DNA from 2 places in the Pseudoalteromonas phenolica genome. Region 2 is predicted to be linked to the other one. Evidence: predicted binding sites of a transcription regulator. Region 2 holds the regulator's gene; the other holds the start of a gene.
What was found. The regulator sigma-54, encoded in region 2, starts transcription at its own class of promoters, with help from an activator protein. The targets are predictions, from matches to a motif close to GTTGGCACGNNNNTNGNNT.
Positions count from the first base shown of each region.

Region 1: a site for sigma-54 is predicted at 9,698-9,716, ahead of PP2015_RS04610 (flagellar basal body rod protein FlgF). Genes of this name have one in related genera too.

Region 1 covers NZ_CP013187.1:1,027,282-1,042,897, reverse strand. The annotation lists gene PP2015_RS04650 (flagellin N-terminal helical domain-containing protein) at 1-291, opposite strand, end outside; gene PP2015_RS04645 (flagellin N-terminal helical domain-containing protein) at 661-1,623, opposite strand; gene flgL (flagellar hook-associated protein FlgL) at 1,960-3,192, opposite strand; gene flgK (flagellar hook-associated protein FlgK) at 3,199-5,205, opposite strand; gene flgJ (flagellar assembly peptidoglycan hydrolase FlgJ) at 5,207-6,187, opposite strand; gene PP2015_RS04625 (flagellar basal body P-ring protein FlgI) at 6,291-7,385, opposite strand; gene flgH (flagellar basal body L-ring protein FlgH) at 7,395-8,078, opposite strand; gene flgG (flagellar basal-body rod protein FlgG) at 8,093-8,881, opposite strand; gene PP2015_RS04610 (flagellar basal body rod protein FlgF) at 8,899-9,663, opposite strand; gene flgE (flagellar hook protein FlgE) at 9,786-11,129, opposite strand; gene PP2015_RS04600 (flagellar hook assembly protein FlgD) at 11,172-11,855, opposite strand; gene flgC (flagellar basal body rod protein FlgC) at 11,870-12,304, opposite strand; gene flgB (flagellar basal body rod protein FlgB) at 12,307-12,717, opposite strand; gene PP2015_RS04585 (CheR family methyltransferase) at 12,884-13,717, opposite strand; gene PP2015_RS04580 (chemotaxis protein CheV) at 13,735-14,667, opposite strand; gene flgA (flagellar basal body P-ring formation chaperone FlgA) at 14,808-15,515, shown strand; gene flgM (flagellar biosynthesis anti-sigma factor FlgM) at 15,583-15,616, shown strand, end outside.
Region 2 covers NZ_CP013187.1:317,725-333,340, forward strand. The annotation lists gene PP2015_RS01470 (site-specific DNA-methyltransferase) at 1-746, shown strand, start outside; gene PP2015_RS01475 (type III restriction-modification system endonuclease) at 746-3,655, shown strand; gene PP2015_RS01480 (helix-turn-helix domain-containing protein) at 3,692-3,871, opposite strand; gene PP2015_RS01485 (hypothetical protein) at 4,037-4,567, shown strand; gene PP2015_RS01490 (DEAD/DEAH box helicase) at 4,571-6,058, shown strand; gene PP2015_RS01495 (hypothetical protein) at 6,073-6,399, shown strand; gene yjgA (ribosome biogenesis factor YjgA) at 7,387-7,908, opposite strand; gene pmbA (metalloprotease PmbA) at 8,039-9,388, shown strand; gene mgtE (magnesium transporter) at 9,447-10,805, opposite strand; gene PP2015_RS01525 (HPr family phosphocarrier protein) at 10,924-11,199, opposite strand; gene rapZ (RNase adapter RapZ) at 11,201-12,049, opposite strand; gene ptsN (PTS IIA-like nitrogen regulatory protein PtsN) at 12,067-12,519, opposite strand; gene hpf (ribosome hibernation promoting factor) at 12,522-12,809, opposite strand; gene PP2015_RS01545 (RNA polymerase factor sigma-54) at 12,838-14,358, opposite strand; gene lptB (LPS export ABC transporter ATP-binding protein) at 14,406-15,131, opposite strand; gene lptA (lipopolysaccharide transport periplasmic protein LptA) at 15,134-15,616, opposite strand, start outside.

The DNA of each region.
Region 1 (15,616 bases), 710 kb from region 2:
CTGAGACAAAGTTCGAATACGCTGAAACATAGAGGTAATTTCGTCCATTGCCCCTTCGGCTGTTTGAGCTAACGAAATGCCATCATTTGCATTTCGGTTACCTTGATTAAGACCCAGTATTTGCGACTGAAGACGGTCTGTGATTTGCAGACCTGCTGCATCATCCGCAGCACTATTGATACGCATACCTGAAGAAAGGCGCTTGAACGAAGTGTCTAGCTCAACACCTGATTTTTGCAACTGACGCTGAGCGTTTATTGAACTTACATTGGTATTTACAAATAAAGCCATAGCTAATTCTCTCTCTTAACCTATCAAAACCACTTGATTCTGATGTTGTCTTAGATACAAACTGGCAGCTTTTTTCGTTAGTAACGAAGGGGCAAAAAACTGCCTTTTTTGTCCTGATTAATTGTTCTAACAAGACTGTTGCAAAAGGCAGGCCAAAATTAATGCCAAAAAAAGGAGGGCTTAAATAAAGCCCTCCTCATCAGTTTGAGAGAGTTGTCAATTTATTAGCTAAAACCTGGCATAGTATATGCTAATAATTTTAGTGTTCATTGAACTATGAACATATTGGATTTAAGCTCCTCCGCTTTGTTATCCAATTAGGTGTCTAGGCTAATACCCCATCAGGTCTAGACACCCTTTCCTTTACTACTACCCTAGAAGACTTAATGCAGCCTGTGGACGCTGGTTAGCCTGACTAAGAATTGTTTGCGAAGCCTGTTGTAAAATCTGCATTTTAGTTAGATTCGCAGTTTCTTGAGCAAAGTCAGTATCTTTTATACGAGACTTCGCAGCCGATAGGTTTTCAGCAACATTCGATTGGTTACGAATCGTTGATTGGAAACGGTTTTGTACAGCACCTAATTCAGCACGCTTTTTATCAACAACAGCAATTAAGTTATCCATACCAGCCATTACCGCTTGAGCGTTTGCCTGTGAAGATACTGAAATACCTGTTGCAGTAAACACACCAGCAAAGTCTGCATTGTCAGCTGATGCACCTACAGTGTCACTAATACTTCCTACTGTTGCACTTAATTGCTCACCTGTTACACCACTTGCGATACCTGCGATACCTGAAAGTGTGAAACCACCGTTAGCTGATAAAGAATTAGCTGTGCCACCAACATTTTGCATGCTGAAACCAATTGTTTGGTCAGCGTCAGCACCTACTTGGAAGTTGGCTGAATAAGAACCATCAAGTAAATTTTGACCACCAAATGTAGTGTCAGCTGCTACTCGGTTAACTTCTGAAGATAATGAACGAATTTCTTCTTGAATAGCCAAGCGGTCTTCATCAGTATTTGAACCATTTGCTGCTTGTTGTGATAATGTACGAATACGCTGGAACATTGATGTTACTTCATCCATCGCACCTTCAGCTGTTTGCGCTAATGAAATACCATCATTCGCATTTCGGTTACCTTGATTTAAACCGTTAATTTGTGAAGTTAAACGGTCAGAGATTTGTAGACCAGCAGCATCATCAGCTGCGCTGTTAATTCTGAAACCTGATGATAGACGCTTGAATGAAACATCTAGCGAGTTACCAGAGTTATTTAATTGTCTTTGTGCGTTCAATGAACTTACGTTAGTATTTACATAAAGTGCCATGATAATTCTCCCGATGTAAACTTGTTGTTTACTCTCAAACTATTAACTTTAAGCCTTCGGTTTAAATTGTACTCTCCGGCTTGGTTACTTAAGTTATCGGGCGGCAAAAAAATTCCTTTAGTATTTTTTTTTAAAAAATATTTAACCCTATGTTTTTAATAAGATTTAAATTAAATTAGATACATATTTATACTATGGCTACATAAAGTTATTTTTGTAGTCGATATTACATTTTCTTGTTTTTAATCAAACTCAAACTGTTCTATTTTGCTTTTTTGAAAGCCTAAACGAAAAAAGGCTGCCAAATAAATGGCAGCCTTTTTCTTATGATAGTCATTAACGAATATAATCTAGCAACGATAAATTAGATAATCGGCCGAAAGTTGCTTGGGACGCCTGTAAAGCTGTCTCATGTTTTGTTAACTCGGTGATGGCCTCTGCCATGTCCAACTCAATTAGCTCTGCTTTTGCTAACTTATTGTTTGTATCTAGATCATTATTTGCTTCTGTTATCCTAGTTGCAGTATTTAACCTACCTCCTAGACCAGACTGTGTTTGAGAGACAAGATTTTTTGCACTTTCGATACCTTGCATAGAATCCGCCAGTACTTGCCTGTAATCCTTATCACTTATCGATTCATTTTCTAAAGCGGAAACTAAATCATCAATTGTATTCAACACATTATCTTTTTTGGGCTCTTCTAAATCAAAGTCTATCTGCCCACTCCCCCCAGAGAATTCAAACTCAATTCCTTTAATCAAAACTGGCATAGTGTCATAACTACCAGTCTCCAAAACTGTCGCCCCTTGTTGTAATTGGTATGTATTAGGTGTGCCTGTCGTCAATGTGAGGCTAAATGTATTACTGCCAGCTGGCGCTGTTGGATCTGCATTAAAATTGTCTTTATGAAATTCATCAAAAGTACCTTGCTCAGTTACATATAAACTGGCACTGGTGACACCACCCGAGACAACTCCTGTATTTGATACAACATTTAATCTTTGCTCTACACTTTCAAAGACATCAAAGCCATTATCACTCGATTTGATCTCGACGCCCTCAGCCACTTTTATTTTATGCTGCCCTTGGTCACCATTGTATGCATAACGACCATTAGCACTATCATAAGAGAAAGTTTTTGTATTATCCTGATATCCAGAAAAAATATAGCGACCGTCTTCACTCTTGGCATTCATTAAATCAAGCACTGCGGTTTTTATTGCACTTAATTCTTCAGAGAGTGCCGCTCTATCTGGTTTGGTTAATGCACCATTACCCGCTTGAACAGTCAGCACATGCGCACGTGTTAAGGAGTCCTTAATGTTCTCTAAGACCCCTTCTTGGGTATCTAGCCGACTTTTTAACATCGTCAAATTTTTGGTGTACTGCTCATTAGTCTGAATTTTGTCGCCATATAGTAACGCACGCGCCATAGCAGAGGGGTCATCTGAAGCACTTAACACGCGCTTTTGAGTCGTCACTTGCTCTTGAGCTTTGTTAACCTCTTGCTGATTGTTCAATATAGAACTGAGGTTATTTTTAAAAATCATATTATGAGATAAACGCATAATTTATTACCTCGTTGCACTTAATAAAGTATCGAACACAGTTCGAGCTGTTGTGATTATTTGCGCTGATGCAGAATAAGCTTGTTGAAAACGTAATAAATTTGCAGCTTCTTCATCTAAATTAACGCCCGACATTGACTCAAACCAAGCTTCTGATTGTTCAGCAAGTGCCTCAAAAGCGGCGCCATTGGTTTTCGCTTGGTTTGCAATTACACCGATTTCTGTCACTAGCCCAGCGTATGCTTCATTAAAAGTTTTTAAGTTATCTGCGGTTGCTGTCGTTACTACATTCTGTCGAACGAGCTCTTCGGATGGAAGCATTGATAACTCAAGCCCATTTCGGTTATCGTCAAAGCCGCCTGTATTGAATTCAATGGTAAAAACATCACCAGTTGCCGCTGTACCATCGATGTTAAAATCAAAACCATAACTGTCATAAGGCGCGCCAGCTTGCGCTAAAATATTCTCAGCAGGCGGTGTAATCGTAAATGTAGTTGTACCGTTGCCATCTTGAATTTGGTATTCATTGGCATTACCTGTTTTGGTCAAAGTGATATCACCTTGAGTCAAACTTGGAGGCGAAGCTGTAAAGTTACTGCCAGTGCCTGTGTTAGTTACTGAACCGACTGAGATTGTGGCATTGCTAGTGTTATTTGCTTCAGTTGTTGTTCTTATAGGTGAAGCCAATGCCAAACTTTCAGGCCTTTCTGTAGCAAGTTCCATTGTTGAAGCTGCGCTCGAGTTCAATTTAATTAAGAAGCTATCTCCTGTATTTGCGGTACCAGACACATCCATTTCTAAACCAAAAGACTCGCCACTTGTGATAGTGCTTGAATCAATAACCCCAGCTGTTACATTAGCAGTTGATGGCGTACCTATCACATTACCTTTGCTGTCTACAGCAGCAATTTCGACCGTTGTTGCGCTCGTAAAAGTTACTCTAAAATCAGTTGCTGGGATTTCAGAACCTTTCCCAGCTTCAACTGTCGCATTAACTGAAGCAGTACCCGTGTTATCGGCATAGGCATAGCCGCCTACAGTAGGAATCGAAAAAATGTCACCGCCAATATTACCGTCTAAGTCCATACCCTTTTTGTTTTGTTCATTAAAGGCATCAGCTAATGCTAAGCCTATTTGGCCTAGTTGATTCTGGGCTGGATGTAATATTTCATCTCTAAAGGCCAGAAGGCCACCCATTTTTCCTCGAAGCGAACTAATATTCACATCTAACTCAATGGCCTTACCGTCTGGAGAGTCTAGCTTTAATTCTTTGATATTTGGATCTGGATCGCCATCCATGTCGAAGGTATTAAATGTGCCATTTTCCATCACCAGTGATTGACCAGACCCCAGGAAAACTAACTTTTCACCGTTTGGCCCGTCTAAGGTTTCAATATCCACCAGCTCAGCTAAATCTTTAATTGCTTCATCACGCTCATTAACCACTGAATTTCCACTAGTAATTCCTGATTGCAGCTCAACTGCGACGACTTTGTCATTTAAATCACTGATCTTTTGGATAAGGTTATTGGCTTCATCCGCCATAATACTCAGCTGTTCATTCACAATGTTATTCTGATCAAAAACAATCCCCGAAAGACGGTCCATCTGATCAACTAAGTTTTGAGCATCAGTTAAAAACAGTGAACGTGTCACCGTTGAGGAAGGCAAATTCATTGCTTCTTGCAGGTTATTAAATAATGAGTTAATGCTGTTATTTAAACTATTTGACTCTTCCCCAAACAAGGTATCTACGCGAGAAGACTCTGTTACAAATTGTTCGTAATAGGTTTTATTAGAAATATCACGATTCAATTGCTTTTGAGCAAATTCATTAATTAAACGAACAGTTTCGCCACGGCCAACTTGATTACCCACCATAGTGCTATGTTCGGTTCTTTCACGAATATAGCCCTTAGTATTTAAGTTAGAGATGTTCTTACTGGTCGTTTGAAGTAATTCAGAGTTCGCTCTGATCCCCGCACTACCAATATTCATTAAATTGAAAGACATCTTAGTTAACTCCTTGACGTACTAGCGACGTTAACATTTGTTTAAATTCTCCTCGCTGTAAGACATTTTTTATTTTTTCTGCGTAATTCGGATCTGTGGCATAGCCAGCTTGCTGTAGTTCATCTAAGTACTTTTCAGGCTTATCAGCATTATTCAATGCTTGGCTATAACGCGGATTGCTTTGAAGAAAATTCACATAATCATTAATACTGTCTTTTATTGATTCATAAGCTCTGAAGCTGGCTTGTTTTTGTACAGGCAAGCCTTTCTCAAACTCTAATGTCATTTTTTTGGCATGCTCTCCCTGCCAAGATCTATCCGCTTTGATATTAAATAAGTTAAGGCTGCTACTGCCATCTTGCTTAGCAATAACATGCTTACCCCAGCCTGTTTCGAGCGCTGCTTGCGCAATCATTACCGCTGGGTTCAAACCAATTTTCTGTGCTGCTGTTTTAGCGTGTTCCCACATCTCACTGATAAATGACTCCGGAGAATCAAAGCGAGGTTGTTCATCGGCTTTTACTGCTTTAGCAACCTCCGGCGCTATTTCAGGCTGACGACGAATAAATTCAGGAAGTTGCTCAGGTGTGGGTTTTTGCATAGGTAACTGTGCATCATTACGAAGAACGGATGACGGCTTATAACCTTCAACATTAGGTGAAAGCTGTTTAACAATGAGATCGGCTAATCCAAGACTACCTTTTTTTGATAACTCTAAAGAAAGCTGTTGATCATGCATCTCCTGAAAGAACTTCACACCACTTGAATTAAATGGGCTGTTTTTATCTTCCATTGCTTCATTGGCTTTACGCATACTTTTCATCAGCATTTGCGTAAAAATAGATTCAAACTGCTCAGCTGCTTTTTTTAGTGCTTCATTCGATGCTTGTTGATCGCCACCGCTTTTCAACGCATCTTGTCTAAGTGCATTTAGATCACCTAAATCAAAGAAGTTTTGTTTTTCTAACGGATTGGTATTCATACTCATCAATTACACTAAATTAGTCATACACTAACAAAGCAATAATCGAGCCAAAAAAAAGCCTCGCAATTGCGAGGCTAAGTATCTGATTATAAATAAAACACTAAATGACGACTAATTGACCATTAATAGCACCGGCTTCTTTCAGTGCTTCTAGGATCGCCATTAAATCCCCTGGCGCAGCACCTACTTCATTAATCGCTCTGACCAAATCATCAAGGCTTACACCTGGATTAAAAACAAATGCTCTTGAGTCATCTTGATTAACATCGACGATACTTTGGCGGGTTACAACCGTTTCGCCATTTGCTAAAGGTTGTGGCTGAGATACCATTTGATCTTCAGAAATCGTCACTGTTAAGCCACCATGGGTAATGGCAGCTGGTTGTAATTTAACATTTTTACCAATCACAATCGTGCCTGTACGTGAATTGACGATAATCTTGGCTGAAGTATCTGCCGGTTTGAACTCTAAATTCTCAAGTGTCGATAAATAAGCAACGCGCTGTGAAGGGTCACGAGGCGCAATTACACGAACAGACGCAGCATCCATTGGCTTTGCACTATTAGGTCCGACCAAGTCATTAATGGTGTCAGCCAAACGTTTTGCTGTTGTAAAGTCAGGACGATTAAGGTTAAAAGTAATAAAGTCACCCTGTGTAAAAGGGCTTGCAACCGCTCGCTCAACTGTCGCCCCATTTGGAACTCGGCCAACAGTAGGTGTATTGATAACAACTCTACTTCCGTCTAGCCCTTCAGCGCCTAGACCACCCACAATTAAACTACCTTGTGCAATGGCATACACATTACCGTCGACCCCTTTAAGGAAAGTTTGCAGTAAGGTGCCCCCTCTCAGGCTGCCTGCGCTGCCTATTGACGACACTGTAATGTCAATATTCTGGCCTGGCTTCACAAATGGTGGTAACTCAGCATGCACGGCCACTGCCGCCACATTTTTAATTTTTGGCTTCAAGCTGTCAGGCAAAGTGATACCGAAGCCACTTAACATGGCTTTAAAGCTTTGCTCTGTGAAGCGAGATTGCTCACCTGTACCTGGTAAACCAACTACTAAACCATAGCCCACCAATTGGTTAGAGCGAACACCTTCAACCATGCTGACATCTTTAATTCGCTCAGCTTGCGCTGCTTGGCTTATTACTAATAGTAAAGCCACTGTCATTACTTTAAACATTTTCATCATGGTTCCTTAAAATGGCATCAAGGTACTTAAGAAAAACTTAGCTAACCAACCCGCACTTTGTGCTTCTTGACCATCACCTTTACCTGAGTATTGAATTCGCGCATTGGCAATACGATTCGACTCAACCGTATTATCTGATTTAACATCCGCAGCACGAATAATCCCCTCTATTCGCATAAACTCTTCACCCGTGTTTAAAGTTAGCCACTTTTCACCACGTACGACTAAGTTACCATTCGGTAGCACTCGCATTACATTCACCGAGATATTACCAAATAAACTATTCGATTGGTTTGCTTGGCTGTCGCCTGAGAAAGAGTTACTGGAGTTCATGCCAAACTGGAGGCTTTGACTGCCAATATTTACGTTTGCTCCACCAAGTCCTACTACTGGATCTAATGATGCTGCAGTTGATTTTCCTGTTGTTGTATTAGCGGCTTTTGTTGCAGACGTTGTCTCTCTAAGTACGACTGTCAAAATATCGCCAACACGTAATGCCTTTTTATCACCATATAAATCATTTGATAAATTTGGGTTAAAAAGAGAACCTGTTGCTACAATTTGCTCAGCTTGTTGCTCTGGATAAATAGGCGCATAGTAAGGATCGTCTTTCACGACATTTTTGTTTTGTGTAGACACACACCCAGTTAAAAATAACGAGCCTAAAATGATTAAACCTACAATACGCATAGTAGCCTCCAGAGTTATAATTGTTGGTTAATGTAGCTCAGCATCTCGTCTACTTTTGAGATAACCTTTGAGTTCATTTCATAAACACGTTGAGTTTCAATAAGGTTCACCAACTCTTCGGTTACATTAACGTTTGATGTTTCGAGCGCACCTTGCACAATAGAACCTAATCCATCAACACTCGGGTTACCCTGAACAGGCGCACCACTTACTGCTGTCTCTGTGTACAGGTTTTGCCCGATTGGTTCTAAACCTGACGGATTAATAAAGTCACTAATCACTAACTGACCAATAACGACATTTTCTGCTTGACCTGCAATGGTTACTGACACTTCACCATCTTGCGAAATACTGATAGATTTCGCATCATCTGGTACATTCATTTCTGGTTGTACAGGAAAACCGGCGCCTGAAGTAACAATTCGGCCATTTTCATCTGTAGTAAATTGACCATTACGGGAGTAAGCAACAGTGCCATCTGGCATTTGAATTTCGAAGAAGCCAGGACCTTGAATCATCCAATCCAGTGAATTTTCGGTGCTTTGCATATTACCTTGAGAAAAGTTCTTTTGGTTAGCAACTACTTTTGCACCTGCACCTAACATCAAGCCTGACGGCAGTTCAGTATCTTGTGAAGAACGGCCACCCGGCTGATTGATATTTTGATAAAGCAGATCTTCAAAAATCGCGCGGCTCTTTTTGTAACCAACGGTACTGGCGTTGGCGAGGTTATTCGAGATAACCGAAATATCAGTTTGCTGGGCATCTAGGCCTGTTTTACTGATCCATAATGCTGGGTTCATAACTTATACCTCACTCATCATACTATACGAAGAAGAGTGACATGCTTTTCATCCATCTCTTCTGCTTTTTTCATTAACTTCATTTGCATTTCAAATTGACGTTGATGGTTAATCATGTCTGTCATTTCATGCACAGGGTTGACATTAGACATCTCCAACATGCCACTCATTACTCGAGCTGTAGGGGATATATCGCAGAAACCACAAAAGCCATCTTCTAATGCCTCTTCTTTAGGACGAAATAAGCCATCATTGCCTTTTTGCAGTTTACTATTGTCAGCCTCGATAATTTTAAGCCTATCAACCACTTCTAAAAAATTCGCTGGTGCGCCCTGAGGACGGACTTGGATAGAACCGTCGTCACTGAACACAACCTTATCAACCGGTACAGGTAAAATTATTGGACCACCTTCGCCAATTACTTGACGGCCATGGCTTGTTACTAATGACCCATCCGTTTTGATATTTAAGGTACCAACTTTGGTGTACGCTTCTTCACCAGAAGCATCTAGCACACTGATCCAAGACTTCTGGTCTACCGCTATGTCTAGGTCTCTGCCTGTTTCAACAACAGCCCCCATAGTCATATTGGTGCCTGGGCGCTCTTGCATTGCAAACACTCGTGTTGGTAAACCTTCCCCAAACGCTTGCATTGAACGTGCTTGAGCAAAGTCAGCTTTAAAGCCTGTGGTATTGGCATTGGCTAGGTTATTCGCTTTTAATGCCACACCGCGCAAACTTTGTTTGGCGCCCGACATTGCGATATACAGCATTTTATCCATTACATTGGCCTAAAAATTAATCTTAAACCTAATAAAGCAATAAAAGTGCCAACCTAATTTTGACATTTAAAAAAGAAAAGAAAGGCCGCTGTTGCGGCCTTGATGAAAGAGGGGTTAAGTGATTATCGGATCTGTAGAATGTTCTGTTGTAGTGTCGAGTTAACTTCTAAGGCACGAGAGTTAGCCTGGAAGTTACGTTGAGCACTAATCAAATCTACTAACTCATTTGTAAGGTTAACGTTTGATTGCTCTAAAGCGGATGAGTTAATTGTACCTAATGTACCTGAGCCTGGTTCACCTGCGATTGGTTCACCAGAGGTTAAACTCTTCTTCCAAGCTGTACCACCAACCTGAGACAAACCTTGTGAGTTTGAGAAACGAACCATGGCAACTTGACCAAGGAAAGAGGTATCACCATTTGAATATGATGCAACCACTTTACCATCTGTACCAATATCAATACCTGCTAATCGACCTACTGTTGCACCATCTTGCTCTAACGCTTTAACTTCAAATCGGCTTGCATACTGTGTCGGTAACTTATTTGCGGTGTTACCCTCATCACTCCAGTTCACTGTAATATCATTTGGGAACTGGGCACCATTTGTTAGTCGAAGTGACAGACCTGTGGATCCACTCGATGCAATATTAATATCAGGGAATGTTGTCTCTGGGGCTGTTACATCTGGTAAACCTGCCGCTGTAAATTGCAGTGTGTCGATTGGTGTATGTGCACCTGTAGATGTTTCACCACCATTGATATCAATGGGGATTTCATCCATTGTTGCATACACTTGCCAAGAGTTATTTGCAACAGCAGGGTCTTGTTTTACAAAGAAGAACTGTACAACATGTGGCTCACCTAACGAATCATAAATGGTCGTTGATGTTGATGAGTTATAACTTGTGCTGTCACCTGGATCAAACGTTGTAGTTGATGGTGCGCTTGCTCTCGAGTCTAAGTTCATTGAACTATAAATGTTTGACGTGTGACGAGGCGAACCAGATGCGTCAGGAATTTGAATTGGAGAAGCAGTACTCAGGCTCAGTGATGTTGTATTACCTGTGCCTGGGTCAACGGGAAAGCCTTGTAGGTAATTACCTGCGGCATCTGTTACGAAGTTATCTTTATTAAGCTTAAACGCACCTGCACGCGTATAGGTATAGTCTTGCGAAGCAATGTCTTCACTCATCGCAAAATAACCTTCACCCGTGATTGCTAAATCTAAAGAATTTTGCGTAAATTTAAGCGAGCCTTGGTGGAACTGCTGAGCAACCATGGTCGTTTGAGCACCGTCGCCATTTTTAGTTTTACCAGAGCTAAATACAGACGATGCATATACATCTGCAAATTCTGCACGAGACTCTTTGAAACCCGTCGTGTTAACGTTAGCAATGTTATTTGCTGTGACATCTAAGTCTTTTTGTGCCGCAGCCAATCCTGTTAATGCAATATTGAAACTCATGTTTTCACCTCTTTCACTTAAATTTACTTAAGTACTTAAAATCTATGCTATTTCAGCGACGTCTGACAATTTCACTGCGCCAGCACTTGTGTTTACTATGATGCCATTCGCACCATTTACGTTAACACTGTCAATATTTTTAAATGTCGCCATAGGTAGGCTTGTATATTCGCCATTCAAGCTACCTTCGGCTTTTATTTCGTAATTTCCTGCAGGCATGGTTTCACCATCACCGTTTTTACCATCCCACTCGAACCGGATGGCTCCAGCGGCTTGTGCACCCATGTCTATTTGTCGAACAAGCTGTCCCGAATCGTCATAAATACTGACTGTTAACTTTTCTACGGGACTTTGCGCAATAATCGAGCCTTTCGCTAATTGGTCATCACCAAAGTCTATTGAATCAGACTCTAAAAGGGCTTTTTTGCCGACTAAAGTAGACGCTTGTAATGCAGAATTCGAGGTCATGGACGCTGACAACATGTCAAATTTTTCGTTCAAGCCTGAGATACCCTCAGCCATCGTAAAATTCGTCATCTGCGAAATCATTTGGTCATTATCAGCAGGTTTACTCGGGTCTTGATAAGACAATTGCTGAGTAAGTAACGAAAAGAAATCCTCTTGCGTCAATGCGTCGTTTTTCTTATCGCTCTGCGTTGTTTTATTTTGCTCAGACCAACGTAACGAATCCATATATGAAGATGCGGCATTAATATCGTTACTCATCGGCTATACTCCCACTAGCGCTGACCAAGTAATAAAGTTTTGCTGAGCATTTGCTTGGCTGCATCAGCTACTTGGACATTGGTTTGGTACGAACGTGAAGCAGAGATCATGTTTGCCATTTCTTCTACTACATTCACATTTGGTTTATAGATGTACCCGTCTTTGTCAGCACTAGGGTGATTTGGGTTGTACTCAACCTGTAATGGCTTATCACTCTCTACTATGCCTAACACTTTTACTCCTACCGATGCATTAAGCTGACTAGGATCATGTGCTTCAGACGCTTTAGTCAGTTCCGCTGCAAATACAGGATGTCGCGCTCGATAAACTTTATCTTGGCTAGAACTGATACTGTTGGCGTTTGAAATATTACTCGCAGTGGTATTCAGTCGAATATTCTGAGCACTCATGCCCGAGCCTGCTATATCAAATACATTATATAAGCTCATGATTATGCTCCTTGACTACCAAGGGCTTTTTTTAGCCCTTTAAACTTGCCAGTTAAAAATTGCAAACTTGCCTGATACTCTAATGCGTTTTGTACATACAAGTTTCGTTCCACCTGTATATCTACGGAGTTACCATCACCTGTATCTGCTTGATTTGGATTGCGAAATAACTCAACACTGTTATTAAGCTGACTACCACCATGTAGGTGCTTGCTATCCGTTCTTTGCATCATATTGCCACGTTGCTGAGAAGATTTTGCCGCTTTAAATGCCTGTGCAAAGTCGATATCTTTCGCTTTGTAACCTGGTGTGTCTGCGTTAGCTATATTGCTTGCTAACATCTCTGCACGTTGTGAACGTATCAACATAGTATGTTGATGAACGCCAAGTGCTTTATCAAAACTAATTGCCATGACACGACTCCAAAAATTTGACTCTACAAAGACAAAGCAATAAGTAGGCCAAAATAAAGTCTTTAAATTTCAAAGGCTTGTTTTAGTTAAAGCGAAGAAAATGGTTTTTTTAGGACTTAAAAGAAGAAGTGAAAAAGCGGCAAATAGGTTTGCCGCTTAAAAAATATTACGTTTTTTTGCGGTATATAATGCCGGGGTTACATCGGATCATTTCGAACTCATCACTAAGACCCGCCATGGATTCAGACGCCCCTAAGAATAGATACCCTCTTGGGTTTAGCGCTTGCGCAAACTGCGAGATTATCTTTGCTTTCACCTCTGGAGAAAAGTAAATTAATACATTACGACAAAAAATAACGTCAAATTTACCCATAAGCGAATAGGAATCTAGTAAGTTAAGGTGTCTAAAGTTAACCATTCTTTTAATTGGGTCAACGACCCTAGCCATACCGTTGCCACTGTCTTGAAAAAACTTCTGACGACGCTCAACAGATAAACCCCTTGCTAAAGCCAAAGAGTCATACTCAGCGTTTTTACACATATCAAGCATCGTATTTGATATGTCTGTGCCAACAATTTGCACCCCCATCTTCATTGCACCAGGGTTTTGAGATTGGTACTCAGAAGTCGCCATTGCAATAGAGTATGGCTCTTGCCCTGAAGAGCTTGCCGCTGACCAAATTTTCAGCCCTCTTCGGGTATCTTTCAATTCAGGGTATATTTTACTTTTCAACAACTCAAATGGATATGTATCTCTAAACCAGAGAGTTTCATTTGTTGTCATTGCATCAACAACAGCTGCTCTAAGTTGTCGTTCATGAGGACTCAAAGTCTTAGCAACAAGTGCAGATAAAGAATCAACTCCAAACCGAGCCATCAACGGAGCTAAACGGCTTTTAACCAAGTAAAGCTTATTGTCTCCTAGAACAATACCGCACTGCTGCTCTAAGAAAGTTCTAAACTGGTCATATTCGCCTTGTTGAAGGTTTTTATTTTCCAAGATACTACCGCCGTTATCTAATCACAATGAACCCATTTTTTAACCGCTGTTGCTAATTCATCAGGGTTAAACTTTGCAATAAAATCATCAGCGCCTACTTTCTCAATCATGGCCTGATTAAATACACCACTTAGAGAAGTGTGCAAAATTACATGTAAAGGAGCTAATTTAGGATCTGCCTTAATTTCAGCAGTTAATGTATAGCCATCCATTTCAGGCATTTCTACATCTGAAATAAGCAAACCAACACGCTCTGTGATGTCATTTTGACAATCTACTTCAGCAATTTCTTTTAGCCTAATCAAGGCTTCTTTACCATTTTTGGCAAGCTCAGTTTGCACGCCCAGAGGCTCTAATGCTCGTTTAACTTGATTTCGAGCAACTGCGGAGTCATCGGCAATAAATACTATTCGCTCACCGAGATCTTTTTGCATTTCACCATCAGACACGATGTCTTCGCTTACTTCTGTATTCACAGGACAAATCTCGTTTAAAATCTTTTCAACGTCTAAAATTTCAACAAGTTCGTTTTCTATTTCTGTAACCGCTGTTAAGTAAGAGTATCTACCCGCACCATCTGGTGGCGGCATGATTTTCTCCCAGTTCATGTTAACGATTCTTTCAACTGCACCTACTAAAAAGCCCTGAACAGAACGGTTGTATTCAGCAATGATAATAAAACAGTCTTTAATATTCTCGATAGGTGGACCACCCACAGCCAAAGACATGTCGATAACTGAAATAGTTTGACCACGAATGTGAGCAACACCACGAATGTAAGAGTTAGACTTCGGCATACTAGTGAGCGGTGGGCATTGAAGTACTTCTCTAACTTTAAATACATTGATGCCAAATCTTTGACGACCTCTCAGTCGAAAAAGTAGCAACTCTAGGCGGTTTTGCCCAACCAACTGAGTTCGTTGGTTTACAGAGTCTAAAACACCTGCCATTTCAATCTCCTACATATCGGTCATCTTGGTAATATCATACGCTTTTCAAAATACTAATCAAAGAAGCACCTTGAAGGAATATGGTATTTCACGCAAAATCTTTATACCTTGTTTCTCCAGATAAGCATAGTCGAAACATCATGAGTTTGTTAAAAAAAACCAAATCATATGAGATTTTTTGTGCAATGGCTTGTTTTATAGCCAGCCATATGAGTCAAGCACAAGTATATACAAATACCAATCTTGAAGCTGGAGCTGAAGAATTTATTACCCTGCAGGTTGAACTCAACCCCGATATAAAAACAACGATCAAAGCATTACCACTAGATGCTAGGTTATCAGAAAGAATTTGCGAAAAACCTTTATCATATTCTACAAATGCGACTGCGCCGTTTAACCGACAAGTAACAGTTCAAGTAAAATGTGAGGACCTATCTGGCTGGACTCAATTTGTTCATGTGAGAATTGAAGAGCTTCACCCAGTGATCGTGACAACCCAATTAATAAATAAAGGAGAATTATTAACCAAAGATTCAATCAGCATTGAATACAAGCCAAAGCATTTTGTAAGGGCCAGTAATTTAAATACAGAGCAGTTGCTAATTGGCAGTAGAAGTAAAAGAGTATTAAGAGTCGGCACAGCTATTGGACTTCACCATATTTGTATGGTTTGCAAGGGCGACAATGTCACCATCTACGCTAAAACGCGCACTTTAACGATAAAAACCACAGGTATTGCACTACAAGATGGAAACATAGGTGAGCAAATAAGGGTTAAAAATCAGAAGTCTGGAAAAACTATCTCAGCCAGAGTAAAAGATGTAGAATCTGTTGAGGTTAATATTTAATTTTTTTGCTAAAGTTATAAGCTAGAAGGCCGATAGAAAGGCATGATTAATTTTAGGGTCAATTATCATGGTTAATAATGTAAAAGGGCAATCTCAGCCCA
Region 2 (15,616 bases):
TTATGGGAGCGGAAGTTTTCGATTTTCCTAAAGATGTTAATGTTCTTGCAAAGCTCATTAGAATCTTTGCAAAAGAATCAGATATTATTGTCGATTTTTTTGCTGGCTCAGGTTCGTTTGCTGAAGCGACATATTTAGTAAATGCGGAAGATGGTAAGGCTAACCGCTTCATCTCTGTTCAGTTGGCAGAAGCAACTAAAGAGAAGTCCGGTGCTTTTAAAGCTGGTTATAAGACAATTTTTGATGTTACCAAACAGAGAATTACTCTCTCAGCCAGATCAATCAAGAGCAAATATAAAGAATTTGGGGGGGATCTAGGCTTCAAAATATTTGAAACCGTTGAAGATTTCCGTATTGAAGAAGATAGTAAAGAACTAGCCTTAACTAACCTTACTATGTTTGATGATGTTCTTTTGACTGATGAACAATATCAAACCTTACTAACCACTTGGGCATTGTATGATGGCAGTGATTTAACAACCCCTATTTACGATATTGATCTTGATGGTTATACAGCACACCTATGTGATAGACGCTTGTATATGATTGCACCAGATTTCAGTAGTAGTGCACTTAAAACATTATTACATAAGCTTGATGATATAGATGACAAAGATTTTGATCCAAATAAGATCGTTTACTACGCCAATAACTTCGACAGCGTTAAGCAGATGGAGTTGAACGAAGCACTTAAGAGCTATACAAATAAGAAGTCTATCGAAATTGATGTGGTGGTACGTAACTAATGAGCAAAGGTTTTACTTTTGAAAAGAATTTGCCACACCAAAGAGCAGGTGTTGACGCAGTTCTTAGTATGTTTATCGGTGCAGAGACACAAATTGATGACGCTCAAAATGTTCAGTTTTTAGCGAATCCAGAACTCGTTATTACCAAACCACAGCAACGTGCAAACATAAAAGCTATTCAGGAATTTAATGGGATTGAGCACATTAAAGAGCATTACAACGAAAATAGTAATGTGATCGATGTCTCAATGGAAACGGGGACAGGTAAGACTTACACTTATACTAAAACGATGTTCGAGCTAAACAAAGCTTTTGGTATTAATAAGTTTATCATCATTGTGCCAACACTCTCTATCAAGGCTGGTACGGTAAACTTTCTTAAAAGTGATGCACTTAAAGAGCACTTTAGAGAGACAGAGCGCGAACTTAAAACCTATGTTGTTGAAAGTAAAAAATCATCTAAGAAAAGCACCAAAAAGTTTATGCCTCAAGCGATCCATGATTTTGTGGAAGCTAATAATTGCAATAAAAAATATATTCATGTAATGGTGATTAATTCTGGAATGGTTAACTCACCTTCCTTAACGGAAGATTATGATCGTGGCTTATTAGGCAATAGGTATAGAACACCGATAGAAGCAATAGCTGCCGTAAAACCTTTCGTAATAATTGATGAACCTCATAAATTTCCTAAGGCAAAGACAACGTGGAATAACATTAAAAAATTCAATGCTCAAAGCATCATCCGCTATGGTGCAACTTTTAATGAAGATTATGAAAACCTAGTCTATCGTTTGACAGCCGTTGACGCTTTTAATGATGATCTCGTTAAAGGCATAAATACCTTTATTGAGGAGATGGTAGGTGACGATGTAGCTAGTTTAACACTCAAAAAGTCGACCACAATAGAGGCGAGTTTTGAATTAAATGAAAACGGTGAAAAGAGCACCATCAAAGTTGGTAAAGGTGAATCATTAGCCAAGGCTCACACTGAAATTCACGACCTATACATTGAATCTATGAACACAAAGATGGTCGTTCTTAGTAATGGTGTTGAGCTTAAAGTCAATGAATCAATCAACCCCTATTCATACTCAGATACGCTAGAAGATAATATGATGCGTAGGGCGATTAAGGAGCATTTCAAAGTTGAGAAAGAAATGCTGACACAACGTCCTCGAATAAAGCCTCTAACTCTGTTTTTCATAGATGATATAGAGGGTTATCGTGACGGAAATAACATCTCTGGAAGCTTGAAAACCAAGTTTGAAGAATGGGCTTTGGCAGAAGCTAAGGCACTATTAAAGACCGAAAAAGATGATTTCTACAAGCAGTATTTGGAAAGAACTATTGCTGATATAAGTAGTGTTCATGGCGGATATTTCTCGAAGGACAACAGTGATAAAGACGAAAAAATCGAGCAAGAAATTAATGAAATTTTGCACGACAAAGAACTGCTTTTATCTTTAGATAACCCAAGACGATTCATTTTCTCGAAGTGGACGCTGCGTGAAGGGTGGGATAATCCAAACATCTTTACGCTTTGTAAGTTACGTTCGAGTGGTAGCACAACCTCAAAGCTTCAAGAAGTGGGTCGAGGCTTACGTTTGCCTGTTAATGAATTTATGGCGCGTGTAAACGGTGAATTTAGACTTAACTACTTTGTAGATTTTACTGAGAAAGATTTTGTTGCGTCTTTAGTGCAGGAAGTGAACGATACTTCTTTTAAAGAGAGTGCTCCATCTATGTTGACTCAGGAACTTGAAGATAAAATCTTAGCGAAATATCCTGATCTTGAAGCTTTGGATTTAATGATGGATCTTCTGGAAAAAGGGATTATCGACAAAAGTAAAAACTTGCTTGGAACAACAGCATATAAGCATTTAAAAGAGTTTTACCCTAAAGCTTTCTCTAAAGGTGTTAAAGAAGGAAAAATTAAAGTTGCCACTGATGATAAAACTCGCTCGAAAATGCGAGTTGGTAAGTTTGATGAGTTAAAACAACTGTGGGAAATGATCAATCAAAAAGCAGTGTTAGAATATAAAATTGCTAGTGAAAATGACTTTCTAAAGCTCTTTACAAACTATTTGCTTACAGAGTCTGAGAAGTTTAAAAAGACTGGTGTTCAAACCCGTATTGAAAAGGTGTATGTGAGCAATGATACGGCAATGTCAAAAACACTATTTGGTAATGATGATGACTTCACTAAGTTCTGCACTATGACATACAAAGAGTTTGTTAATCGCCTATCGCAAACGGCATTTATCAAACCATCAACGCTGCACAAAGCATTTGTAGCGGTGCAAGGCACGATTGATATTACTGATTATTTAAATATTCAAACCATCAGAAAGATAAAATCAGGCTTTAGTAAGTTCTTGTTGTATAACTCATTTAATAAATTTGGTCTTGGATATAACATCATCTCCAACAGCCTACATCCAACTAAATTTACAGATGAATCTGGTCAAGCTCTGAAGGATGTTGCAGCAAGCGATCTCGGTGTCAATTCAGATCATTCTTTAACACCACTGGATAGTTATCTTTTTGAAGATGTTTTTTATGATTCTGAGCTGGAAAAACTAAATATCACCAATGGTGAAATTGAATCTGTATCTGTGTTTACTAAGATCCCTAAAAACTCAATAAAGATTCCTGTAGCAGGTGGTTATACTTACTCACCTGACTTCGCTTATGTCGTAAAGACCAGTGAAGGTGAGTATTTAAACTTTATCATTGAAACTAAAAATGTTGACGGAAAAGATACGCTTAGAAAAGAAGAAGAGCGTAAAATTGAGCACGCTAAAGAGCTGTTTAACCAGATCAGTAAAGATGTAAAGGTCGAGTTCAAAACTCAGTTTGCTGACGACATTGTTTTTGATCTAATAAAACAATCCATTAAAGTTTAAATAGCTTAATTTCTAGGGAGGCTCAAGCCTCCCTATTTAAACATCAATTTCAGGAATTAATGCATCCACCTTGCACTCTAAAGCCTTAGCAATTTGACATAATTTAACAACAGTAACGTTTACTGTGCCGTTCTCAACTCGACTCAAATAGCTCTGATCTAAGCCCGATTTAAATGATAACTCGGCTTGGCTTTGGTCTTTATAGACTCTCATCATCTTGATATTTTTACCTAATTTTTTCGCAAAATCATCCACAGGAATATCTCAGACATAAAAGGTTAAATATCCCACATTGCGTTGACTGGCACGATTGCATATAATCCTAAAAAATGCATATATGCATATATGAGGCGTTTTCATTATATTTTTTGAGGTTTATGCATGGAAAAATTCGAATTAGACAAAACTGTCATCCAAATTTTGTCTATGCCCAACGTCAATCACTTCACTGCAACTGAAATAAGAACGGCATATATAGCGATAAAGCAGGATTCTGAACTTAACCCAACGGTATCCCGTCGTTTCGTTTATGAGGAGCTTTTAAAATTAACTAGGAGGGGTTGGTTAATAAGAAGCACAACTAAGAAGAAAGGGCTTACTCGTTACACCAAAAGTGACTTGTTCGATCATGCAATTTTAAAAGAAATGGAAGCGCCAATGCCGTATGAAGAGATAGACGCAGCTTCACCTGTCAATTACTCCCAAATGCTTATTCAAAGGTTAAATAAATATAATTCTGCGTTATTGGAAGGTTTAGGGGCGGTAAAAGAGTATGTCGCTTTGAAAGACATATACCCCGACAAGCATGACGATTTAAAAGGTCGTTACATGGCTGTTCAGGAAAACAACCATATCTTAAAAGGGAAGATTTCAGTTTTAAACGAACTTATTAAATCAACAAAAGAGAACTAGTAAATGAAACTAAGAAATTGGCAGTCAGAGTGTATTCACTCTGCAATTTCTAAATATAAGTCAAAGAAACACTTTTTAGCTCTTGCTACTCCTGGTGCTGGCAAAACAGTGATGGCCTCAGTATTAGCTAAACTGATGTATGACCAAGGTGATATTGATCTTGTACTTTGCTTTTCTCCGTCTTCAATCGTCGCGCATGATTTTAGTGAAGCGTTAAGCGAACAATTCGAAGCGCATTTTGATGGTACTATTGGCGCATTGGGTAATTCATTCACTTATCAGGCACTGGGCACACTAGACAATAAGATATGGCGCTTATTTGAAAAGTATCGCGTGTTTGTAATCTTTGATGAGATCCATCATTGCGCAGGTTCAAATATAAAAGATGCTAACGCTTGGGGTAAGCCGATCATAACAACGATTAAAGAAAAAGCGGCTTATACAATCGCACTAACTGGTACACCGTGGCGATCAGATTCACTACCTATCGCACTTGCGGAATACTGTAATGAGTCAGGGCAAATACAATGTGATTATGTATATGGCTTAAAACAAGCGATTGCAGACAATGTATGCCGAATACCGAAAGTAGTCGCATTAGATAATGATCAGATTACCGTTGTTGAGGGTGATGAAACGAGCCACTTCACAAGCTTTATAGACCTGCTATCACAATCAATTATTCCATATTCTGAGATTGTGACTAACATGAGCGTGATAGAGCAACTCTTAATTCACTCTAGTCATAAGCTAAATGAGCTTCGAGCCATAAATAAAGAAGCAGGAGGGTTAATCGTTGCCTCATCTATTGCTCATGCTTGGCAAATACAGCTAATTTTGAAGCAAACTATTGGAGAAAGTGCTGTTGTTGTCACGAGTGATGAAGGCAATGGAAATGATCTCATTAAGTCTTTTAGATATAACCAAGATAAGTGGATCATCAGCGTTGGTATGATATCAGAAGGCACCAACATCCCTCGGCTTCAGGTGTGCTGTTACCTTTCAAACGTGAAAACAGAGATGAATTATCGTCAAGTAATGGGACGTATACTCCGAATTACTGAATCGCCAAATCAGCAGGCTATTCTATTTATCCCAGCAGAGCCAAAACTTGTTGAGTATGCTTATCGTGTGGCGCAAGACATCCCCGCTGAATTAGCAAAAGTTAAGTTCGCTAAAATGGATGAAGAAATGATAGCTGAAGCCCCTGTTTTAAATGAAAACGACGACATTTTTGATGCTGGCAGTCATACAATAATTACTGCTAATAAACCAACTATCAGTATTGGTGATGTAATCGTTAATACTGATGAAAGCCTAACGCCGTTTAATGATATACCACCTAGTGAAATGGTTTTTTCAACCGATAAAATCATGGGGATCTTTGGTCAGTTTTACCATAAAGAGCTTGAAATTGATGGCTTCGAGCAGTTGATCATATCTGAACAATCAATGGCAAAGCTAAATCAATTTAGTTCTGAAGTATTTTAAAAGTTGGAGTTGTTATGATTCATAGACCACATGGTTGGGTGATTTTAAAATTTACCAATGAAGATGATGTATTTTTTAAAATCTTTGGAAGTTGGCGAGGTGGCTATTTAGATGGAGATTCTTGGAGATTCAGTTCTGGTTCAAATGAACCTCCTGTTTTATCTGATTGCGGGAGGTATTGGATTTGGCATCAAGAATCGGGTTCGTGTTATCACCTTCCAGTTAAAGGTGAAGATGGGTATTCACACTATACTGCCCAGATCTTAGGAAGTATTCTCATTCAGTCTGGAGTAAACGGTGTTTTTATTGAAAGAGTAAAGTTGTCAGCAATATTGGAATAGCTAAATTTATACTGATTTGTGTTTTAGTAATCTGTTTGATTTAGATGAACTTAAATTCAGAGTATAGTAGCTAATTTTTTAATAAAATTAGGCCGTTGCTTATAAAGTATAAGCAGGTTTAAGAAGATATGTAGTAAGAAAATGGTGGCCCCACCCTGACTTGAACAGGGGACCTGCCGATTCACGTTATCCATAGCTTTCGCTAAGGCGTGGACTATATCATCACCCTCGAATAATAAATTATACGGTGGGGTGCCGGACGCTATTGATGTATTACACAGCAAGTTCGTGCTGAGCCATCTAGTCTCTGAACCTTCTCCAGACGCCTCTGGAGCTTGGCTGCTGATTGGCATGTTTCTATTGAAACGAAGCTTTCCAGCAGTTCATCCGGTTTTTCCATAAAGCATTACTGCTATAGGTCACTGGCTTCCAATGAGTCGGATGCTCTAACCAACTGAGCTATGGGGCCACTTTCTTACAAATTGTCGCATCTTTTTAATTTATACTAGTGAGAAGACTGAACACTAGTTCTTTCTTTTGGTAAATTGTAAATTACATTTAGTAAATTTACTATACCATCAGCCCTTATTTTAACTGGCTGGTTATCTTTTTAGTAACTCACTAGGGGGTTACTTCCGCTCTAACCAACTGAGCTATAGGGCCATTTGAAGTTTTTGCTTTTTCTATTTCGTCCTGAAGCTGTCTCCGGTCTCGGAATCAACGCTCAAGGTCGCTTCGCTAACATCCCTTCGCTTCCTCGACGTTTTCTTTTTTCAAAAGAAAACCCAACTGAGCTATAGGGCCATTTAGAAGTGCTTGAAATCGAATGGAATCGTAAAAAGCGCAGGCAGTATAAAAATTTTTATAAGGCTTGTCACCACTTAAAGCTGAAAATTTCGACTTATCTTGTTCAATTGCTTAATAAAGAGTCATTTTTAAGTGTGGAGCTGCGATCAACTTATCAATCGCAGCAAGCACACTTCGCAATTAAGGCATCATGACTTCTTTAAGATATTGAAATAGATCTTTGTAACCTTTTGCTGGTTTTTCAACTTTGGCCTCTTTTGCTGCTTGGCGTACTAGTTGACGAAGCTTTTGTCTTTCCAAAGAGGGGTGTTGTTCTAGAAGCTCGTTAATTACACTATCACCGTGATTAATTAGATCAGTTCTGGTCGTTTCAATTTTATTAAGTAATACATCTGCTTGATTGTTTTTGTTAAGCATTAGCTCAATCGCAGCTTCAATATCAGCGACATTGTCGGTTAAGCGGAGTGTTTTACTGATGTAGTTAATATGGCGACGGTAGGCTTCAGACTTCGCTCTGATCTTGTCAGCAACAACCATGGCTTCTACAAGGTCATCGCTCAGTGGTAACTTTTCGCGCTGCTTGTTACTCATAGCTGCTAAATCGATAGCTAACTGCTGGTATTGCTGTGCGTCACGTTTTAGCTCGCTTTTTGAAACGTAAATAATTTCTTCTTCAATAACGGGTTTCTTTTTCTTAGCCATGGTGCGGAGTTTCTATAAAAATTTTGCTGATTATAACAATTATACGTCATAAATGCTGTGCCTGGATAAGGCGAAGTCTAATATGTGTGTTAGCATTTAGATATTAAAGGTGTTTTTAGAGAGCATAACTATGAAATCTGAGCAGCAAAGTGCGATTTTTACTCAAATAGATGAAGTCAAACAGGCCGTATCAGAGGCATTGTCCCACGCGACTAAACTTGGTGCGACCGCTGCAGAAGCTGCAATGTCGAGTACCTCAGGCCTGTCTGTGAGTACGCGAATGGGGGAGGTTGAAACTATTGAGTTTAACCAAGACGGCGGGCTTGGGATCAGTGTGTATGTGGGTAATCATAAAGGCTCTGCATCTACTGCAGATTTAAGTCCAAAAGCGCTACGCTCAGTGGTAGAAAAAGCCATTGATATTGCAAAGTTTACTTCGGATGACCCTTGTAATGGTGTGGCTGATAAAGCGCTGCTTGAGATGTCTCCACCAGATTTAGACTTGTATCACCCTTGGGAAGTAACGCCAGAGCAGGGTGTTGAGCTGTGTATTGAAGCAGAAAAAGCGGCATTAGAGTTTGATGAGCGTATTGTTAACTCAGATGGTGCCAGCTTCTCTAGCCATGAAGGCTTGAGAGTTTATGGTAACACTCATGGCTTTCTAGCGGGGTTCCCGAGAACGCGTCACAGTTTAAGTACCATGGTGATTGGTCAAGATGGCGAGCAAATGCAGCGCGATCATGCTTATACCCTCAGTCGTGAGCAATCTGGTTTAAAATCGGCGTATTCTGTGGGTTTAGAAGCAGCTGAGTCTACAATTTCTCGTTTGAATAGCAGAAAAATTGCCACTATGAAGACGCCTGTGGTGTTTAGAGCAGATGTTGCAAATAGTTTATTTGGGCATTTAGTTTCAGCAATAGGCGGTGGTGCGTTATATCGTAAGTCGAGCTTCTTGTTAGATTCTTTGGGTAAGCAAATCTTTAGTGACAAAGTAAACGTGTCTGAACGTCCTCATTTATTAAAAGGGTTAGCGTCTAGCCCTTTTGATAGTGAAGGGGTAAAAACACTGGACCGTGAAATCATTCATGGTGGTGAGTTGCAAACGTATTTGCTCGCAAGTTATGCCGCAAGAAAAATGGGCATGACAGCTACAGGCCATGCTGGCGGTATTCACAATTGGTTAGTGCAACAAACTCATGATGATCTAAAAGCTGTACTTAGTGAAATGGGCACAGGATTATTAGTTACTGAGCTTATGGGGCAGGGCGTGAATACAGTGACGGGAGATTACTCTCGAGGCGCTGCTGGGTTTTGGGTTGAGCAGGGCGAAATCCAATATCCAGTAAGTGAGATCACCATTGCGGGAAATCTAAAAGAAATGTTCATGAATGTGCAGGCCATTGGTGGAGACATTGAGGCCCGAGGTAGTGTGCAAACGGGGTCGATATTAATAGAGTCAATGCAGATCGCAGGTGAATAGGCCTTAATTAAAGTAAAAGCCCGCGATATTGAGCGGGCTTTTTTGTATTTGAAGTAGGTTAAACTAAGAACCAGGTTGCGGTGCCTAAGAAGGCAAAAATACCCACAATGTCTGTCACTGTGGTGAGTACCACACTGCCCGCAAGCGCTGGATCTATGTTCATACGCTTTAAGATGATTGGGATACTGGCTCCGGCAATACCGGCTGCAAGTAAGTTCATGAACATGGCGAACGCGATCACGCCACCGAGTACAAAATCCCACTGCCAAATAGCAACAACACCGGCAATTAAGATAGACCAAAGTACACCGTTTAATGCCCCGATAGCGAGCTCTTTACCAAGTAAGAACTTTTGGTTAGTGTTATTGATATGCCCGAGTGCAATACCACGAATGACGAGCGTTAGGGTTTGGCTACCAGCGACGCCCCCCATACTCGGTACGATGCCATTAAGTACCGCTAAAATAGGGAGTATATCTAGGGTACTTTCGAAAAAGCTTGCGACAAAGGCAGCAAGCAAAGCGGTTAAAAGGTTAATACCAAGCCAAATAGAGCGGCGTTGGCTACTTTTTAAAACCGGTGCGAAGGTATCTTCTTCATCATCTAGACCTGCCATGCTTAACATGCTGTGTTCGGCGTCTTCACGAATAACGTCTACGATGTCATCGATGGTGATACGACCAAGCAGTTGCAGGTTATCATCAACAACCGCAGCTGAAATCCAGTTATGACGCTCGAATAGTTGCGCCACGTCACTTTCATCCATTGAAACGGGAATGGTTTCTTTCTCATCATCCATGAGGTCGGCAACCACTTTATCAGGTGGATTAGTTAATAAAGTTGAAATAGGCAGCGCGCCAATAAATTGATTCTCTTTATCTACAACATATAAGTCATCGGTGCCATCGGGTAACTCGCCTCGCAGACGTAAATAACGTAACACCACGTCGAGCGTCACATCAGGTCTGATGGTGACCGTATCTGTACTCATTAGCGCACCAGCAGAGCGCTCCTGATAAGACAGTGCTTGTGTTGCTCTTGCTCTGTCTTGTGCGTCCATTGCTCCGACAACGTCTTGATAGACGTCTTCAGGTAAGCTTCTTAGAACTTCACCTAAGTCATCGTCATCCATATCCTCAGTTGCGGCTGCAATGAGTTCAGGATCCATTTGGTTGATAATACCAATACGAACGTCTTCGGATAGCTCTTCAAGTACATCACCTTGGATGTCTGGGTCAACTAACTGCCATAATTGCGTACGGACTTTATGTGGGGATGACTCTAGTAGTAATGCGGTATCGCACGGTGGAGTTTCAGCCAGAATACGCCTAACCTGAACAAACTGACCATTGTTTATTGCGTGCGTTACTTGTTGTAATTGTTGCAACGTATAGTCTTGTTCTAAGGCTTCTGGCATAGGCAATCCATTTATTGAGTGGTGTGCACCGAGAATAAAGGTTTAGGCAGTTACTATGAATGCCTAAAAAGAGTACCTTAAGTTTAACGTAATTTTTGCAGAGTTACCAAGTGCTTGGTTATTCATCTTCATGAAATTTTTGTGCTATTAACTCACCAATGGCGGTCAGTGCGGGCTCGGCATCAGGGCCTTCGCAGCAAACTCGGAGTTGCTTGCCATGACTACTTTCAAGCATGAGTAGAGCAAGGACACTGTCACCAGGGGCTTCTTTATCATCTTGATATAGCGTGATTTGCGCATCAAATTGCAGGGCTAACTGCGCAAGTACTGTGGCAGCACGTGCGTGCAAACCACATTTATTCTGAATTAAAAATGTATCTTCTACTTTGACCATATTAGTCTGCGTCTTGCTCACGGTGACGAATTTGCACATTGTTATGCGTTTTGGCAAAGCTTTCACCAATGGTTTGTGCAAGGTAAACAGAGCGGTGTTGGCCGCCTGTACAACCAATTGCAATGGTTAAGTAACTGCGGTTATTGCGCTCTAAGTGAGGTAGCCAAGTCTGCACAAAGGTTTGTATCTGCCAAGTGAACTTCTGCACTATGCTATGGCTTGCTAGATAATCTTTAACTGGTTGATCTAACCCAGTAAGTGGTTTTAGTTCTGGTTCCCAATGCGGGTTTGGCAGAAAACGTGCATCAAATACATAATCGGCTTGTTTAGGGATGCCATGTTTAAAACCAAAAGATAAGAAAGTAATGATGAGCTGCTTATCTTTTTTACCAAGAATTTGTTCTCGAATAGTTTCTGCAAGCTGATGAACACTTAAATCAGTGGTATCAAGCAGAACGTCTGCGCGTGTAATTAATACATCGAGTAATTTCTTTTCTTCTTTAATCGCTAAATCAAGCGGTAAATTATTTAAAGAAAGTGGGTGTAATCGACGCGTTTCTGAAAAGCGTTTAATCAGTGCCTGATCATCACTGTCTAAATAGAAAAGTGTTGGGTTTGCAAAGCCGGGTAAGTATTCAAGAATGTCATTAAATTCTTGTTGCTCTTTTGGCAGGTTTCGCACATCAATACTGACAGCTATTTTGTCGTAGTTATCAGAGACACTTCTGACCAAAGAAGGGAGGAGGTTAACGGGAATGTTATCAACACAATAATATCCTAGGTCTTCCAATACCCTTAAGGCTACTGATTTACCTGACCCTGAGCGACCACTAATGATGATCAGTTCCATGGATTCCTCTCTATTTATTAATCTTGAAGCGCAATAAGTTGATAGAGTGCGTCATCGTCTTGTGCATGACGAAGTTGTTTACAAAACTCTTTATTGTTTAGTTTATCAGCAATTGCAGCTAAGGTCTTTAGATGTTCTGCATTATTACCTTCAGGTACAAGTAGTGCCAACAAAATATCGACAGGTCTATTGTCTATTGCGTCAAAATCAATTCCATTTTGGTTGGTCACTAAGATGGCAAAGATAGAGTCTATTCCTGCAAGTCGGCCATGAGGGATCGCTATACCCTTACCTATGCCCGTACTGCCTAATTTTTCTCGAGTCAGGAAGGCATCAAGGATTTCGTGAGCATTGTGTTCAGGAAGGTGCTGGCTCGCTAATTCACTAATGTACTCTAGCGCACGTTTTTTGCTATTAAAAAGGACCGCAGCTTTACTGCAGTCCTTGTTGATAATCGAGCTAAGTTTCATGGTTAGTGTCGAGTTAATTTCTCTTTATGTTTGATAACTTGGCGATCGAGTTTATCAACGAGTTTATCAATGGCTGCATACATATCTGAATGTTCATCTGAAGCGAAAATTTCAGCTCCATTTAAATGAACAGTGGCTTCGGCTTTTTGTACCAGCTTCTCAACATCTAAGATCACATGAACGTTGTTTATGTGATCAAAATGCCTTTCTAGCTTTGCAAACTTCGTGTTTACATAGTCTCTTAATGAATCTGTAATTTCTACGTGACGACCAGTTAAATTTAGTTGCATAAGCATTTTCCTTCTCTTGGTTTACGTCTTAAATCAGACTTTTACGCTGATTTGACGGTGGAATAGAGAGTGACTCGCGGTATTTTGCAATTGTACGACGTGCCACTTTGATTCCCTGTTCTGCCAATATATCTGCAATCTTGCTGTCGCTCAATGGCTTAGCAGTGTTTTCTGCAGCAATTAGCTTCTTGATCAATGCCCTAATCGCAGTGGATGAGCATTCACCTCCGTTTTCAGTGCTTACGTGACTTGAGAAGAAGTACTTCAACTCAAAAATGCCACGGGGTGTATGCATGTACTTCTGAGTGGTGACACGAGAAATGGTAGACTCGTGCATCTCGACCATCTCAGCAACATCATTTAAAACCATAGGCTTCATTGCCTCTGGTCCATGTTCAAAGAATGCCTGTTGTTGTTGCACAATGCAATTAGTAACTTTCATTAAAGTGTCATTACGACTTTCTAAACTCTTGATGAACCATTTGGCTTCTTGCAAGTGAGAACGTATGAACTGGCTGTCTGAGCTTGATTTAACTGAACGAGACATTGCCGCGTAATGATCGTTAACTCTTATTTTAGGCATGCATTCAGGGTTTAGTTCGACAATCCAACGGCCTTTCACTTTTTTCACTGACACATCAGGAATAACGTACTCAGATTCTTCACGGATAATACTGGCGGCAGGCTTAGGGTTAAGACTATGAATAAGCGTCATCACTTCTTTTAACTCAGGCTCTTTGAGCTTGGTCTTTTTCATGATGGTGCGGTAATCACGGCTAGCGAGTAAATCAATATGTTCGCTTAACACCATTTTTGTTTCAGCAATGAAAGGCGTATCTGCATCAAACTGATTGAGTTGAATACATAAGCATTCTTGTAAAGAGCGAGCCGCAATGCCTACAGGGTCAAATAGTTGAATGCGTTTTAATACAGCCTCAACTTCATCGAGTTCGATTAACTCTTCATCATTGCCTTCATTAATACTTTCGAGAAGCTCTTCAGTGCTGATAGTCAGTAGGCCTGCATCATCAACTGCTTCTACGATGGCAACGGCGATGGCTTTATCTGTAGGGCTAAACGGGGTGAGCTCTAATTGCCACATCAGGTATTCATGCAGTGTTTCAGTGGTTTCACCCTGATAAATGGTTTCGTCTTCAGGCATTGGACCACTGCTGGAGCTTGGAGCAGCGCTCATGTATTCGTCCCAAGTCACATCCATGGCTAGATCGTCACTGACCGTTTCTTTGCTAAGTGCTGCATCACTATCAAGCTCGTAATCGCTGGTCGGCTCCTCACCGTGACCATCATCAGCAGAATTAGAAAGTTGCTCGCCAGAGTCAGTATCTTTGGCTGCTTTGTCTGAATCATTGTCATCAGCACTTGGTTCTAGTTCTGATTCATCAACTTCAAGTAAAGGGTTGCTATCCAGCGCTTCTTGGATCTCTTGTTGCAGATCTAATGTGCTCAATTGCAGTAAGCGAATTGCTTGCTGCAATTGTGGTGTCATGGTTAGTTGCTGCCCCATGCGCAGCTGTAGCGATTGCCTCATGTATTTCTAACAATCCTTTTTGTTATTTGGATAATGTCTTGCATTAACTATAGACGGAATTGTTCACCTAGGTAGACGTCTCTAACGGTTTGATCAGCTAAAACTGATTCAGGTGTACCTGACGCGATTAATTCACCATGTGAAACAATATAAGCTTTCTCACAAACATCAAGAGTTTCTCTTACGTTGTGATCTGTAATGAGTACGCCAATGCCGCGATTTTTTAAATGCTCAACAATTTTCTTTATATCTAACACTGAAATTGGATCAACGCCAGCAAAAGGCTCATCTAAGAGGATAAATTTAGGGTTAGCGGCTAAAGCGCGAGCAATTTCTACTCGTCGACGCTCACCGCCAGATAAAGCCATGCCCTGACTGTCCCTAATATGCTGAATGTTAAACTCATCAAGTAGGTCGTCTAAAGTTTGCTCTCTTTGGATTTTGTTGAGGTCTTTACGTGTTTCTAAAATAGCCATTAAATTTTGATACACGGTCAATTTTCTAAAAATGGAAGATTCCTGAGGAAGATAACCAATACCCATACGTGCTCTACTGTGCATAGGTAGTAAAGTGATATCTTCATCATCTATGGTGACTTTACCTTTGTCACTTGGAACAAGACCGACAATCATATAAAAGCTGGTGGTTTTACCTGCCCCATTAGGACCAAGTAGACCAACAATGCTTCCTGCTTCTACACTCAGGCTCACATTTTTCACCACTTGGCGACCCTTATAGCTTTTAGCTAAGGCCGTAGCTGTTAACACACTCATGATCATTGACCTTGTTCAGGGTTAGATTTTGGAGACTTTTTCTCGGGCACAAGAATCGTGTGCACTCGTTGTTGGTTTTGCTCGTTTCGCTCGGCACTGATCAATTGTTTTTCGATGTCATAAATAATCGCTTCAGCCTTGATAACCTGACCTGCTTGATTTATTTCGGCCTTGCCTTTGATAGTAAGCAGTCTATTTGCAACGTCATATCTTACTTCTTCAGCGCTAGCACTTAACAAAGTACCATCGGCTTGCTTTTCAATAAACCGTGCGGGTTTACCTGTCGCGACTAAAAGCTGTTTGTTTTCACCTAGTTCTTCACGTTGATGAACTTCAAGTCGATCGGCGTAAATTTCACGATTGCCATGAATTATTTCAACATTTTCTTCAAAGATGCCAATGTTTGTCTTTAATTGTGCTTGCTGTTTACCAGCTTTTATTGACACTTGAGACATAGATGCTTCTTCAGCATAGCTGAGGTTAGA